DNA from 2 places in the Corynebacterium freneyi genome. Region 1 is predicted to be linked to the other one. Evidence: riboswitches for the same ligand, from Rfam matches in the RefSeq annotation. Region 1 holds a riboswitch; the other holds the start of a gene.
What was found. Region 1 has a riboswitch for cyclic di-AMP ahead of CFREN_RS10775 (transglycosylase family protein). Riboswitches for the same ligand answer to the same signal wherever they lie in the genome.

Region 1 (7,743 bases):
GATGAGCCGCCAGCTGGCCGGCAACGCCGCGACGACCTCGTCGGCGACGAGCAGGTGATCCTCCCACTCGCCGGAGGACTTGCGCGTCGACTTGCCCGAAAACGCCCCCGACCCGCCGGGCCCGTCGCCGTGGATGAGCGCCGATTGCCGCAACTCGTCGAGCGCCTCGCGGGCGTGGGCGATCGTCGGCCGCTGCCGCGCCGGCACGCCGACCGCGGCCAGACCGTCCCTAAGCTCGTCGATGACCGCCGCCGCGGCCACCGGTTCGACGTCTCCGCCGAGATCGACGGCGGCTTCGAGGAGCCCGAGTCCGAGCGCGTCGACGTCGGCCAGCGCGCGCTGCACCGACGAACGCAGCTGCAAACGGCCCGCCAGCGCATCGGAGGAACGCGGCGGGGGAGACAGCGCATCGGGGCGCCGGCGCAGCAGCTCGGCGAGGAACCCGTCGGAACGGGCCGCGAGCCAACGGCGAAACGGGGGAAAGGGGGTGGCGTGGGTCATCTCGGCTCCCACATTAGCCCCGGGAAAGGTGACTGGCGTCGCCGTTTCTGAGATGATGATGAGCATGGCTAACGTTCAGAAGAAGAACCAGTACGTTGATCCGGGCTGGCCGCAGGACCTCGCCCCGGGCGAGCACGCCGTCACCGAGTTCGTGGGCCGCTACGCCGGCGCCGATTCCCCCTACGGCGAGACCACTTTCCCGGTTCCGGTGGAGACCCTGAATTACGTCCACCCCACCACCGTCATCAACAAGAACAAGTAGCGACGACGGCCGCACCCGCCGCGGCCCGCGCCCGATGGTCCACGGGATGAACCGGGACCATCGGGCATTCGTCGTGCCCGCGGGCGCCGGGGCAAGGGGGAGACGACGGACGGTGTCGACATGCAGGGTCGACCAACCGCCCATGAGGAAACCGCCTCCGGCAGCGCCCATGAAAAAACCGCCTCCGGCTGAGCCGGGAGGCGGTTTTTCGTGCGGCGGTGCCGCGGTGGCGACGGTCGTCGCCTGGCTCGGCCCGGGACCTTAGACCAGGGCGGGGATGTTGCGGGGCAGGCCGCCGAGGATGTCGTTGTACGCGTCGGTGATCTCGGTCGGCAGGGCGACGCCCTGGGAGGACGCGATGCCGCGGGCCTTGTCCAGGATGGAGTTCAGGTCCGCGATGGAGCGGGCGCCCTGCAGGTCGCCGATGATGGACCGGATGGTGTCGGCGTCGAGCGACGGGGACTCGGGCGCGGCCTGGCGGTCCTGGGCGCCCTGGTTGCCGGCGTAGTTGGCGCGGGCGCCGGAGCTCGGGTGCGGGCGGTCGGTCGGGCCGGAGGACAGGCCCAGCTTGGCGGAGCAGGCCGGCCAGGCGCCCCAGCCCTGCGCGGCGAGGACCTTCTCGGCGACGTAGATCTGCTCGATGCGGGAAGCCTTGTCGGCGGTCGGGGCGAACTCGCCGCCGCCGAAGCCGTTCCAGGTGCCCGCCGCGAACTGCAGGCCACCGTAGTAGCCGTTGCCGGTGTTGATGTGCCAGTTGCCGCCGGACTCGCACTGCGCCAGGCGATCCCAGTCGGAGTCCGGGGCGGCGGTGGCGGTCGGGGCGGCCATCGCGGCGCCAGCGCCGAGGATGGCACCGGTCAGGGCGACCTTGGCGGAGGTGGAGACGAAGTTGCGGTTCTTGATGGCGTGACGGGCCATGTCGGTGGTTTCCCTCTCGTTGATTTCGGTGATTCGCCGTCGGGGTTAGCTGTCGGGTTCGGGCGGAAGGGATGCCCGGCGGACGTGGTTCGTCCGGCTTCACCCCAGGGAGTCGGAACATCGCGGTGGATGTTCGTCCCGTCCGGTTGGTGCCGGTGGTTTCCCCGACCCCGTCTCGATCAGGATGTCGTCCATGAAGTTTTCGCTTGCCGCGGGTCTCCGTGGTGCCGTCCCGGACGGGGTTGGGCGAGGGGCGGCGGAGGGGCCGTGGTGCGTCGTGTGCGTACGGTAGCCGTTGGTAACGGAATAGTCACGTTAGTCGGGGCGGCGGGTGTCGTCGGAGGTTTTGCCGAAGAACGGCTGCTTTACGACGTTGCCGCTGTTCAGGTGGCGTAATGGTGGGCGTGGGGCGGGTGTGAATGTCTAAAAATGTGACCAAGGTCACGTTATGGTGCCGTGATCTTCGGGCGTTTGAGTGGCGTCGGCTATAATCGGTTGTTTCATCGCGGACGGGCGCTCCTGCCCGCCGACGAACGCCGACGAACGATGACCGCCGTTTTTCGCCGACGGCAACGAGAGAAACGGCAACGAGACGAACGGCGACGAGAGAAAGGTGGCCCCGGTGCCCATCGGCAAGGTCAAGTGGTACGACAAGGATCGCGGCTTCGGCTTCGTGTCCAACCCCGGCGGGGAGGACGTCTACGTCGGTCGTGCCGTGCTGCCCGAGGGAGTCGACGAGCTGTTCAAGGGCCAGCGCATCGAATACGACTACGCCGACGGACGCCCGGGGCCCCAGGCGCTGCACATCACGGTCCTGGAGGAGGCTCCCCGCGTCGGCCGGGGAAGCGGGGGACGCCGCCAGGCCAAGCGGCACTCGCCGGCGGACCTCAACGGCATGATCTCCGACATGATCTCGATGCTGGAATCCACCGTTCAGCGTGACCTGCGCGCCGGCCGATACCCGGACCGCAAGGACGGCCACCAGATGGCCGAGGTGCTGCGCGCCGTCGCACGCGAACTCGATCACTGATCCCCGGCGCGGGTGCGGCCGGAGGACAGGCCCGGCTGCGGGGCCGATGCAGCCGCGGTGACGGGGTAAGAGAGGCGCGCGGGGCGGTTACTCGCCGTCGGCGTCGTTGGCCACGGACCAGGTGATGCCGTACGGCACCTCTTCGCCGGCGTCGTCGTGGCCGATGACGGTCGTGGAGACCTCGATGACGCCCAGCGGGACGCGCTCGCCGTTGACCGAGGCCGAACCCGCGACGGATTCCGTCTTCGCCTCGCCCGGCTCCTTCCGGTCCGCCGAGTTCACGGCCTCGTCGACGTAGAAGCGCTGCACCGCCCACGTCACGGAGGCCACCTCGTCGGCGACCTCGATCTCCGCGACCTCCTCCGGTTCGATGGACACGTGCGCGGTGGCGTCGTCGTCGGTGGTGCAGGCGCCCTCGCCCTCTTCGAACATGTTGCAGATGCGGTAGGGGAGAACCTCGATCTCCTCGTCGCCGAGGCGCACCGTCATGGTCAGCGCCGCCGGATCCTCCACGGTGCCGTCGTTGGCGCGGTCGAGGACCAGGACCAGGCCCGTGATGATCAGCGCGACGGCGACGATCACGCCGATGATCCGCCACGTCTTCTTGTTCGCCAGGGTCGCCACGGGCACGCTCCTCCGCTCGTCGTCGCCGGGCGTCGTCGGACGCCCGAACCGCAGGTCAGTCTAACGGCGATCATTCGGCCGGCGTGAACCGGACCTCGAACAAGGTGGGCCAGTACTTTCCGGTCACCAGGAAATGGTCGGTGCCCGGGACATTCGCGATGCCGTTGAACACGTCCGCGCGGTCGCGGGCCTCCGGCGACAGCGACTCGACGAGCGTGGTGGCGTCGGCGAAACCGGTGACCTCGCCGGTGTCCGGGTCGATGCGGACGATGTCGTTGGTCATCCACCGGTTCGCCCACACCTCCGGGCCATCCGGGCCGTCGACGCATTCGAGCTCGTTGAGCTGGTCGACGAGGACGTCGCCGACGACGACGTCGACGCTCCCGGTCTCCTCGAAGGTCTCCGGGTCGCGGAAGGTCAGGGTGTGCGAACCGTCGGACATCACCAGCCGATCGCCCTGATCGCACAGGCCCCATCCCTCGCCGGAGTACTCGACGCGGCCGGTTTCCTCCAACGTCACCGCATCGCGGGCGAAGGCGACGCCCTTCTTCCACGTCAACTGCCACACGCGGTCGCCGGAGCGGGTGATGCCCTCGCCGAAGAACTCCCGGGGCAGGTCGCGGCGATCCTCCGCCGGGGACCCGGCGCGCCAGTCGCGCACCCGCCAGATCGCCGACTCTCCGTACTGCCCGGTGCCGATCAGCAACGACCCGTCGTCGTCGATCTCCAGCCCCTGCGTGAAGGCCCCGTCGTCGAAGGGATGCTCGGCGACGACCTCGATGTTCAAACGGGGAATCGCGGCGATGGCATCCGCCCCGTTCGCGCCGTAGCCCCCGCCGGCCGCCGATTCCGCCGCACCCGACGACCCGGCCGCAGACGTCGCCGGCGCGTCGTCGTCAAGCGAATCGGAGGAACAGCCCGCCACGAGCAGGACGGTCGACAAGATCCCGGCCGAAACGGCCTTCGCGCTGAGCTTCATGCACCTCATCCTAGAATGGCCACCGTGACAGACAATCGACGCCGCCGTTCCCGCAATCGCCGCCGCTCCCGCGGACCCCTGTTCGGCGAGCGGGCCGTCGACATCGCCCGCGCCGCAATCGACGACATGGACGAAGGACCCGCGGGCGACCACGTCGGGGTCACCGTCACCCACCCGGGGGTGGTGGTGCACCGCTTCGCCGCCGACCTGCCCGGCTACCGCGGATGGGAATGGCACGTGGTGCTCGCGTGCGCGCCGGGCACCGACCACATCACCGTCAGCGAAGTCGCCCTCGTCCCCGGCGACAGCGCCCTGTGCGCCCCCGAGTGGGTGCCGTACGAGGACCGGCTGCGCCCCGGCGACCTCGGCCCGCGGGACCTGCTGCCCGCCGCAGCCGACGACCCCCGCCTGACGACGGCCGACCCCGAAGACCGCGAACTGTCGGAGGAGGGCCTGCGGCAGACCGCCAAACGCTGGCTCGACGGCGACACCGGCCCGCACGGCGAATTCGCCGACGAGGCGCTGCGCCACTGCGGCACCTGCGCCTTCTTCATCCCCCTGGAGGGACCCCTCGGCGCCGATTTCGGGGCGTGCGCCAACGAATGGACCTTCGACGCCGACGTGGTCAACGTCGACCACGGCTGCGGCGCGCACTCGGCCACCCCCGAGGTCACCGGCGCGGGCGCCCCCGAGGGCCGCGCCTACGACGACCAGGAGATCGTGGAACGGGCGGATCTTCGCGGCAACCGGCGCGGCGACGACTGACCCGCCGCCCGTGTTGCCCGGCGGGGGCCGGGGGTGCGATTCTGAGAAGCGCATTAACGATCCCCGGTCGCCGCGCCCAACCGCGTCGGCCGGCTTTCAGACTTTTTCAGACTGGAGCGCAAGCGCATGGCCGAATCCAAGGTGGAGCCCGCATCCGCACTCGATCGCTACTTCAGCATCACCGAGCGCGGCTCGACCATCGTCACCGAGGTCCGTGGCGGCGTCGTCACGTTCTTCGCGATGGCGTACATCATCCTCCTCAACCCGCTGATCCTCGGCGGCATCGAGGATGTCGAGGGCACCGTCCTGTCGGTGCCGCAGGTCGCCGCCATGACCGCGTTCGCGGCGGGCGTGATGACCATCCTGTTCGGCGCGTTCGCCAAGTACCCGTTCGGCATCGCCGCGGGTCTGGGCATCAATACCCTGGTGGCGGTCACCTTCGTCGCCAATGAGGGCCTGACCTGGCCCGAGGCGATGGGCCTGGTGGTCATCGACGGCATCATCATCGTGGCGCTGGCGGTGTCCGGGTTCCGCTCGGCGGTGTTCGAGGCGATCCCGCCGTCGCTGAAGGCGGCGATGGCCGTCGGCATCGGCCTGTTCATCTCCATCATCGGCTTCGTCGACGGTGGCCTGGTCCGCCGCATCCCCGACGCCGCGGGCACGACCGTGCCGGTGCAGCTGGGCATCGGCGGCCACATCACGTCGTGGCCGACGGCGGTGTTCGTGCTGGGCATCATCATCTGCGGCGTCCTGGTGGTGCGGAAGGTGCCGGGCGGCCTGTTCATCGGCATCGTGATCAACACGATCATCGCGCTCATCGTCGAGGCGCTGACCAAGTCGGGTCCGTCGTTCGTCGACGGCGAGCCGAACCCGAACGGCTGGAGCCTGGCCGTGCCGGGCGCCCCGGACGGCATCGGCGGGCTGCCGGACATGTCGCTGCTGGGCCAGTTCGACATGTTCGGCGCGTTCGTGCGCGTCGGCGTCATCGGCGCGACGATGCTGGTGTTCACCCTGGTGTTGGCGAATTTCTTCGACGCGATGGGCACGATGACGGGCCTGGGCAAGCAGGCGGGCCTGGCCGGCGAGGACGGCGTTTTGCCGGACATGAAGCGCGCCCTGGTCGTCGAGGGCCTCGGTGCGGTGGTGGGCGGCGCGACCTCGTCGTCGTCGAACACCGTCTACGTCGACTCCGCCGCGGGCATCGGCGACGGCGCCCGCACGGGCCTGGCCAACGTGGTCACGGGCCTGCTGTTCCTGCTGGCGATGTTCTTCACGCCGTTGTACGAGATCGTCCCGGTCGAGGCTGCGGCCCCGGTGCTGGTCATCGTCGGCGCGATGATGATGGCGCAGATCACCGAGATCGACTTCACCCGTTTCGACATCGCGTTGCCGGCGTTCATGACCATCGTGATCATGCCGTTCACGTACTCCATCGCCAACGGCATCGGCGTCGGCTTCATCACCTACGTTCTGCTGGCGTTGTTCTCGGGCCGCGCCCGCGAGGTCCATCCGCTGCTCTACGTCGTCGCCGCGCTGTTCCTGGTGTACTTCGGCATCGAGCCGGTGTCGGCGATGCTGGGCGTGTAGGGGTGTCGCCGCGTCGCATCCGGGTCGATGATCCGGCGGATCCCCGTCTCGACGACGTCCGCGATCTGAACCGTTCGGATTCCCGCCCCGATTTGCCGGGCGGCAAGGGGCTGGTCATCGCGGAGGGGGCGTTGATCGTCCCCCGTTTGGCGGGGTCGAGGTTTCCGTTGCGCTGCATCGTGGGCACGCCGCGCCGTTTGGATGCGCTTGACGACGACCTGTCGTCCGGCGACCCGGCGGCACGGGAGGCGGCGCTGTCGGTGCCGTGGTTCGAGGTGGACCGTCCGGTGCTCGCCGGGGCGGTGGGTTTCGACATGCACCGGGGGTTGCTCGGGGTGGCCGACCGGGCCCCGGAGCCGTCGGTGGCGGAGGTCGTCGACGGGGCGCGCACGTTGCTCATCCTCGAGGGCGTGGGCGATCACGAGAACATCGGCGCCATGTTCCGCAATGCCGCGGGCATGGGCGTCGACGGCGTGCTCTTCGGGGCGGCCTGCGCGGATCCGCTGTACCGGCGCGCGGTGCGGGTGTCGATGGGCCATGTTCTGCGCCTGCCGTTCGCGCATCTGCCGGGCACGACGACCACGTGGCAGCGGTCGTTGGAGGGTTTGCGAGAGCGTGGTTTCCGAATCGTCGCGATGACTCCGGGGGAGGGGGCGGTCGACCTGTGGGAGGCGATGGCGCACGAGAAGGTGGCGATCCTCGTCGGCGCGGAGGGCCCGGGGCTGACGGAGCACGCGATGCGCGCGGCGGACGTCCGCGCCCGCATCCCGATGGCCGACGGCACCGACAGCCTCAACGTGGCCACCGCGGCCGCGATCGGCTTCTACGAACGGTTGCGCTTCTGAATCGTCGCCCAGGCCTTCTTGCCCAGCCCGCGGATGCCCTCGCCGAGTGAACGGGCGCCGTCGGCGGCGGCACGGCCGAATTTGCGGAGGCCCTCGGCGGGGTCCTCGGAGGCCCGGGGCGAGTGGTCCTCGTAGTCGTCGTAGTCGATTTCCCCTGCGGCGGGGTGGGGGATGTCGCGCGTCGCCCGGGCGCGCCGGGCGGTGACGGGTTCCTGCGCCGAGGCGCGGCGGC
Region 2 (7,743 bases), 490 kb from region 1:
GCAATCCACATGAACAGGCCCTCGGTCACGGGGCCGAGGCCGCCGAGCGGGTAGCCGGACGGGCCGGGGGTCTCCGCCGAGTGCTTGATGTAGGCGATGATGTCCTTCTTCTCGTCAGCGGTGAGCTGGCGATCGGAGAACTTCGGCATGTTCTGCGGGCCGGTGAGCATGGCCTGGTACAGCTCCTGCTCGTTGGCAGGGTCCAGGACCGGGGCGTACTTGCCGCCGGACAGGGCGCCGCCACGACCGGTGAAGTTGTGGCAGGACGCGCAGTTCAGGCGGAAGAGCTCGGAACCGCGGGCGACGTCGAGGGGGTCGATCTCGCCGTTGGGTCCGGCGTTCTTGCCGCGGAGGGAGTCCATGGCGATGTCGCCGTTCTCGTCGCGGACGATGCCGGCGCCACCGCCGTGCGACTGCACGTAGGCGGCGAGGGCGAGGGTCTGCTCCTCGGAGTAGCGGGGGGTCTTGCGGGCGGCCTGCGCCTCGTTGCGGAGCATCGGCATGCGGCCGGAGTGCACCTGGAAGTACACCGCGCCTTCGCCGACGCCGACGAGGGACTTGCCGCGGTCCTTGACGCCCTGGAGGTTGGCGCCGTGGCAGGTGATGCACGCGACGTCGTAGATCTCCTTGCCCTGCTGGATCAGGGCGGCCTCGTCCTGCTGGGCGGTGGCGACCTGAGCGTCGGGGGTCACGGCGTTGGCCAGGAAGCCCGCGCCCGTGAGGGCGAGGGCCAGCGCCATGACACCGGAGGCGGTGCGGCGCATCTTGCGGCGGCCCTTGGCCTTTCGACCGGCCGCCGCGGAGGACGTGCGGTCCTCTGCTGCGGGGTTATGGTTTTCCATCTTTTTCCCTTTGTTGTGCGTGGAAAGTGGATGGCTGTAGTAGGCCGCACCGGGGGTGACGGCCGTTACGGCCTACTGGATGAAGTAGATGGTGATGAACAGGCCGATCCACACGACGTCGACGAAGTGCCAGTAGTAGGACACCACGATGGCTGCCGTCGCCTGGGCCGGGGTGAACTTCGACTTGAAGGTACGGATCAGCACCACGACGAATGCGATCACGCCCGCGAGGACGTGAGCGGCGTGGAAGCCGGTGGTGATGAAGAAGACCGAACCGTAGACGGAGTTCTGGATGGTCAGGCCGTGGCCGACCAGGGTGACGTACTCGTACGCCTGGCCGATCAGGAAGATCGAACCCAGCAGCGTCGAAAGGGCATACCACCTGCGCAGGGCGAACACGTCGCCCCGCTCGGCCGCGAACACGCCCCACTGGGCAGTGAACGAAGACGACACCAGGATCACGGTGATCGTAAGTGCGTACGGGACGTTGAGGTGGCCGGTTCCCCAATCCCACGAATCGCCCTGGCCGTTGGCGCGAGACACGAAGTACATCGCGAACAGCCCGGCGAAGAACATCAATTCCTGAGACAGGAACACGATCGTGCCGACACTGACCATGTTCGGTCGGTTCAGTGTCGCGGCACGACGTGGTGCTGTCATACCTGTGTTTTCAACTGCGCTCGTCACGCTTGACAGTATGGCCTGTTCTTAAGGAAGAGTCACGTTGCAACCCCCGTTTTGGGAAAGTTTTTTGCAAAACCCCAGGTCGCTGTTTTTCGTCCCTGAGAGTTTCACTAATTTTTCCGGTCGTCGGGAACTTCTTGCGTTGCTTTACGACGATGCCGTCTTCCCCCATTCGGGCTCGTTGCCCGAGGCTCCGTGGTCCGCGCCCCCGCGGGGATCCAGGGCCTGTGCGCATCCTGAGGCTTCGATGAGCCGGACGTGCCGATGGGCCCATATTAGCGGATGCGGGCCCGGGGATCGATGCAATGGTGATGCGGGGGCAATCGTGCCCCCGTGGGGCGGAGTCGAGCTGCGGGCCGTACCATTTACCGGACGAGGCCCGCCCCCGATTGGAGGCCGTGGCTCGCATGGGGACGAGGTTCGTCCCCGGTCGAAGGACATGCCCCGCATGAGCATGCCCCGTATAAGTAAGGTACGTTCGCCGACGGGCGGATTCGATCCCCGCCCAGGGGACGATCGGTCCCGTCGCTTCGCGAGGAAGAAGGAGCCACCGATGACCCAGCCGACCACGAGCACGAATCAGGCGAACTGGCGTCAGGTCCTGGGGCTCATCGGGGCCCGCCGTGAGGTGCCGACGGAGGGCGTTCGGTTCGCGATGGATCAGATCATGACGGGGCAGGCCGTCGACGCGCAGGTTGCGGCTTTCGCTTTCGGCATCTTCGCCAAGGGCATCACGGCCGCCGAGCTCGACGCCGCCGCCACCGCCATGCTGTCGCACGCGGCCGACGCCTGCATCCCGGATGCTTCGGGTGCCGTGGACATCGTCGGCACCGGCGGAGACGGAGCCCACACGGTCAACATTTCGACGATGTCGTCGGTCATCGTCGCGGCGTCGGGCATTCCGGTGCTCAAGCACGGCAACCGCGCCGCGTCGTCGAAGTCGGGTGGCGCGGACATGCTCGAGGCGTTGGGCGTCGACATCGCCGACGGCAACGTGGCGTCGCCGGAACACCCGGACTTCACTCTCCGTTTCCTCTTCGCCGCGACGTACCACCCGGCGATGAGGTACGCGGGCCCGGTCCGCTCCCAGCTCGCGGTGCCCACCCTTTTCAATCTCCTCGGTCCGCTGACCAACCCGGCGCAGCCGTCGTGCAGCCTGATCGGGTGCGCCTTCGAGAATCAGATGGAGACGATGGCCGGCGCCTTCGCCCGTCGCGGTCAGCGCGTCCTCGTCGTCCGCGGTTCGGACGGCCTCGACGAGATCACCGTCACTGGCCCCACCCGCGTGTTCGTGGTGGACGACGGCAAGGTCGTCGAGGACGTCATCGACCCGCGTGACTACGGCATGGATTACGCTCCGGCGGATTCCCTGCGCGGCGGCGACCCGGCCTACAACGCGGAGGTCGCCCGGAAGGTGTGGAACGGGGAGTTGCGGGGACCGATCCGCGATGCCGTGCTGCTCAACTCGGCCGGCGCGATCGTCGCGGCCCGGGGGCTCGAGGGCGGTGACCTGAAGTCCGCGATGGCGCGCGCCCTCGAGACTGCGCGCGAGACCCTCGACTCGGGTCGGTGCGCCGAGGTCATCGCCGCGGTCACCGGGCGCTGATCGGCGCGATCAGCTCTTCCGGGCCTCGACGGCGGCCGTCGCCCACTGTCGCCATCGGCCCACGCCCCGCGCCGGTGACACCCAGGGGGCGTCGTTGGGTCCGATGCGCACGTCGTCGCGAAGCAACCAATTGTGCACGACCCGCAGTTCATGCGGATTGGCGCCGAGGAAGGGGCCGTCGCCGGGGATGACGGTCTCGGCCGATTCGGCCAACAGGGCGGCGATGTGCGCGGCATTCGCGCCACGGGGCGATCGGCCCGCCGCCGCGAGACGTCCATGCCGGACGACGGCGAGATTCCAGCCGCCGCGACCGTCGGGAAATGCCGCCTGCAGCTGGGGGACGGCGGCGAGTGCGCCGAGCTTCTGTTGCGCGTCGAGGGCGATGATCAGATCCGCGGTGATGTCCCGCAGAAACGCCGCCCTGCGGTAGCGCCCGGCGTCGGCGGCCGCGGTGACATCGTCGACGAGACGCTCGATGAGGTCGCCGCCGCCCGCCCGGAGCTCGTCGGCGACGACGGGGAAGGAACCGGCGTCGAGTTTCAACGCCTCCTTCGCGGCCTGCGCGGCATTGCGCGTGCGGAACGGGCCGATGGCGTCATCGTGCGCGGCGACGCGCGACACTTTCGGGCCCGCTTTCGCGGTCGGGGGATTGAGGTACCAGCCGCGCCCCGGTTCCTTGCGCTGTCTGTTATAAGGGGGACGCGTCGCGGCGAGCATCCGGGCCTCGCGCACCTCCGCCTCCATTCCATGCGCGCACTCGGCGAGGTCGACCGACTCGGCGAGCATCACCATTTCCCTCATCCGGCGACGGGGGTCGGCGCCGGTGAAGTACTGGAGAAGCCTACGGCGGAGATCGACCGCCGTTCCTATATATAAGGGATCGCCCGCGGAACCCCGGAAAACGTAGACGCCCGGCGCATGCGGCGCGTCGGCGATGAGCGCCTTCTTCTCCCTGAGGGCCGGATCGACGTCCGGCGAAAAGTGTTCGAGCTCGCCGACGGTGTCGACGGAATGGCCTGCCAAGCGTTCGATGAGGTGATGAAGGACGGTGACCGTCGCCGCCGCATCGTCGAGTGCCCGGTGGTTCGGCGTGACTTCGGCCCCGACGTACCGGGCCAGATCGCCGAGCCGGAAGCTTCCGGTGCGATTCCGGTCGAGCAGCCGACGGGCCAACTGCAGCGTGTCCACGACGGTCGGTGCGGGCCACGGCAACCCCAATTGGCGGCAGGACGCCCGGAGGAACCCGATGTCGAAGGGTGCGTTGTGGGCGACCCATACTGCGCCGCGGGCGAAATCGAGGAAGCGGGGGAGCGCCGAACCCAACTGGGGTGCGCCGTCGAGATCCGAATCCGTGATGCCCGTGAGATCCGAGATGAAGGAAGGCAGGGGCATTCCGGGATCGATCAGTTCGCTGAAACGGCCTTCCTCGACTCCGCCGCGCACCCGCACCGCGCCGATTTCGATGATGTGGTCGTCACCGGGCCGCATGCCCGTGGTCTCCAAGTCGACGACGACGAAGGTCGTGTCACCCAAACCCAGGTCGTCGGGAATGCGCCCTTCGCCGGAGTCGCCCCCGTCGCCGCTGCCGTGGGCGGCGTCGGCGAAGGATAGCTGGGCGGGATCGGAATCGGTCACCCGGTCGATTGTAGGTGGGGGTGCGGATCGCTCCGGCGGAGACTGCTCCGCATGCTGCGGGGCCATGGGCTTTCCTCATGGTGGCTCCGCGAGCTGCGCCGCCGTGGGCTCTCCGCATGGTGGCTGCGCATGCTGCAGGTCGTGGTCACGACGCTGTGGCGCGTGTGAAAGTTGTGCCCTCGTCAACGGTGGAACTCTAAAAAGTGATGCAATTCACATTGTTATGAGTTCGGTGGCGTCGTTGTCGATCGTTGGCCTGTGACGCAATGCCGACATTTTCATAAACGGTGCTGGTCATTGGCAGTTTATCGTCGCGTGACGCTTTTGGTGTCCGTTCGCCAAAGTTTCATAACGGGTGCATAACGGAACGGGGTGCAACTCGGTAACGAAGTGATTTCGGCGGAGTTTTCGCGTGGCGGCTGGACAAGATCCGTTCCCGTTTCGTAATCTTGCCGAGACATTGAAGCGGGGCCCTCACAGAGGTGCCGCTCATGGCAGGAAACCAAGCCTAATCGGCGCCCGCGAGGACGCCGAGCCGGGGACCCACTCCATCCCGGGGTGAATCCCACCGGCGCGAGTCGGAGGGTAGGGAGAGCTTCCTTTGCTCCCGAACCCGTCAGCTAACCCGGTCGGCATGAAACTGGAAGAGATCACGGAGTTTTTTCAACATGGGTAAGCACCACCGCCGTTCCAACTTCGCCCGCAACGCCGCCGCCTTCGGCGCCACCGTCGCCGGCATCACCGCTCTGACCGCTCCGACCGCCGCCGCCGCGCCGGTCGCCATCCCGGGCGTCGGCTCCCTCGACATCGCGGGCGCCCAGGACGTCACCGGCCTCATCGACGCCATCCCGGGTGCCGGCGAGATCGCCGGCCGTTCCGTCGCGGCCGCCCCGGCCGTCTCCACCGGTCAGAAGATCGTCGACGCCGCTCGCTCCCAGATCGGTACCCCGTACGTGTGGGGCGGCGCCCAGCCGGGTGGCTTCGACTGCTCCGGCCTGACCTCCTGGGCTTACCAGCAGGTCGGCAAGTCCATCCCGCGCACCTCGCAGGCCCAGGCCAATGGCGGCCAGTCGGTCGGCATGGGCGGCAAGCAGCTCGGCGACATCATCGTCTTCTACCCGGGTGCCACCCACGTCGGCATCTTCTCCGGCGGCAACAACGTCATCCACGCCCCGCAGACCGGTGACGTCGTCAAGGAGGCCAGCATCGACTACATGCCGGTCCACTCCGTCGTCCGCTTCTAACGGCGACGCCATCCTGCCGTGATCGGCGGGGCCACGGGATTCGTCCCGGGCCCCGCCTCACGGCTTTTCGGGGTTTTCATCGGGGTCGACGAAAGCGCCCGATGGTCACTCCCGCCACAGATGGCATCGCCCGTCACGCGGTGGGTGGAGTGTTCTCGGAATCACGCCGAAGTGATTCGACCGGCCTTCAAACCGTTGTTAAAGTTCACTGCAGAATGCCCGCCCGACCAGGGCATGTATTGCGATGCTGCGCCGAACGTCGCCAGTCGACCGCCCCGCGCGCCGGCATCCCGTTTTCGAAAGGCCCTCCCGCATCGTGTGCCACCGCAGGAATCATCTCCGCAACGTGATCGCCTCCACCGCCGTGGTGGCGTTTCTCGCCGCGTCCGCGGCGATCGTGCCCTCCGCCGTCGCCCAGGAACTCACGGCAGACGGCATCATCGCCGAGCTGGAGGAGCTGGCCCGCGAGACCGAGGAAAACTCCCAGGACGTGCTGCGTCTCGACGGTGACGTCGTCAAGCAGGAGGAACTGGTCCGGCAGCTGGAGGGCGACGTGGAGACGGCGACCCGCGTCGCGGAAGCCGCCCGCGGCGAGCTGGACAAGCACCGCGGCGACATTTCCGATTTCGCGCGGCAGCGCATGCGCGGTGACGTCGTCGACCCGATCACGGCGGTCATCGGCTCCAGCGATGCCCAGGACGCCCTGGACCGGTCGTCCTACGTCAACCGCATGTCCCGCGAAAGGGAGGCGACGCTGGCGGAGGTGTCGAGGCACCAGCGAGAGGCCGCCGACGGTTTCGCACGTGCCGCGGCGTCCCGGGCCCTGGCCGGCGTGGAGCTCAGCTCCCTGGAGCACCAGCGCGGCGAGCTGGAGAAGAAGTCCGGCGAGCTGGAGCGTCGGGCGCAGGAGGTCCGTTCGCGCGTCGACTCGCTGTCGCCCGAGGAGCTCGCGGCGTGGCGCGCCAAGGACAACCCGATCGTCGACGGCCTGGCCTCGCTGCTCGGCTCGTCCGGCGCGGTTGACGCGGCCATGACCAAGGTCGGGTCCCCGTACTCGTGGGGTGCGGCCGGCCCGGACGCGTTCGACTGCTCCGGCCTGATGTACTGGGCGTATCAGCAGCTGGGCAAGTCCATTCCGCGCACGTCGCAGGCGCAGTTGGCCGGCGGCACCCCGGTGAGCCGCGACCAGCTGCAGCCGGGTGACCTCATCGGCTTCTACGAGGGCATCACGCACGTGGGCATGTACGTGGGCGACGGCATGATCATCCACGCGTCGACCTACGGCGTGCCGGTGCAGGTCGTCCCGATCGAACAGGGCGGCCCCTACATGGGCGCCGTTCGCTACTGACCCGCGGGCGGTCCGCAGCCGATGACGGTTCCGGGACAGGACGACGGGGTGTTGCGCGACGACGACCCGCGTGACGACGACCCGCGTGGCGATCATGGTCGCGTCCTGTTGATCACCAACGATTTTCCGCCTCGCCAGGGCGGCATCGAGTCGTATCTGCGGGATTTCTGCGGCACGCTTGATCCGGAGTCGTTGACGGTGTTGGCGTCGACGCGGATCCCGGGGGCGGAGACCCGTGACCATGATGCGGTGCTGCCGTATCGGGTCCACCGCCTGAGGGATCGGGTTTTGCTGCCGTTGCCGCATGTGGCGCGGGCGGCGGCGCGGATCATCGCCGAGGAGGACATCGACGTCGTGTGGTTCGGCGCGGCCGCCCCGATGGGC

Region 2: linked by a shared signal. The riboswitch ahead of CFREN_RS08495 (C40 family peptidase) and the one ahead of CFREN_RS10775 (transglycosylase family protein) in region 1 are both predicted to bind cyclic di-AMP.

What each region holds. Positions count from the first base shown of each region.
Region 1 covers NZ_CP047357.1:2,399,958-2,407,700, reverse strand. The annotation lists gene CFREN_RS10785 (helicase-associated domain-containing protein) at 1-501, opposite strand, end outside; gene CFREN_RS10780 (hypothetical protein) at 566-763, shown strand; gene CFREN_RS10775 (transglycosylase family protein) at 1,025-1,681, opposite strand; cyclic di-AMP (ydaO/yuaA leader) riboswitch at 1,701-1,884, opposite strand; gene CFREN_RS10770 (cold-shock protein) at 2,304-2,711, shown strand; gene CFREN_RS10765 (DUF2771 family protein) at 2,799-3,335, opposite strand; gene CFREN_RS10760 (glutaminyl-peptide cyclotransferase) at 3,406-4,314, opposite strand; gene CFREN_RS10755 (DUF3027 domain-containing protein) at 4,330-5,079, shown strand; gene CFREN_RS10750 (NCS2 family permease) at 5,206-6,666, shown strand; gene CFREN_RS10745 (TrmH family RNA methyltransferase) at 6,669-7,511, shown strand; gene CFREN_RS10740 (DUF6928 family protein) at 7,490-7,743, opposite strand, start outside.
Region 2 covers NZ_CP047357.1:1,909,247-1,916,989, reverse strand. The annotation lists gene qcrC (cytochrome bc1 complex diheme cytochrome c subunit) at 1-764, opposite strand, end outside; gene ctaE (aa3-type cytochrome oxidase subunit III) at 915-1,529, opposite strand; gene trpD (anthranilate phosphoribosyltransferase) at 2,080-3,132, shown strand; gene CFREN_RS08500 (DEDD exonuclease domain-containing protein) at 3,142-4,767, opposite strand; cyclic di-AMP (ydaO/yuaA leader) riboswitch at 5,263-5,418, shown strand; gene CFREN_RS08495 (C40 family peptidase) at 5,436-6,011, shown strand; gene CFREN_RS08490 (NlpC/P60 family protein) at 6,328-7,359, shown strand; gene CFREN_RS08485 (glycosyltransferase family 4 protein) at 7,381-7,743, shown strand, end outside.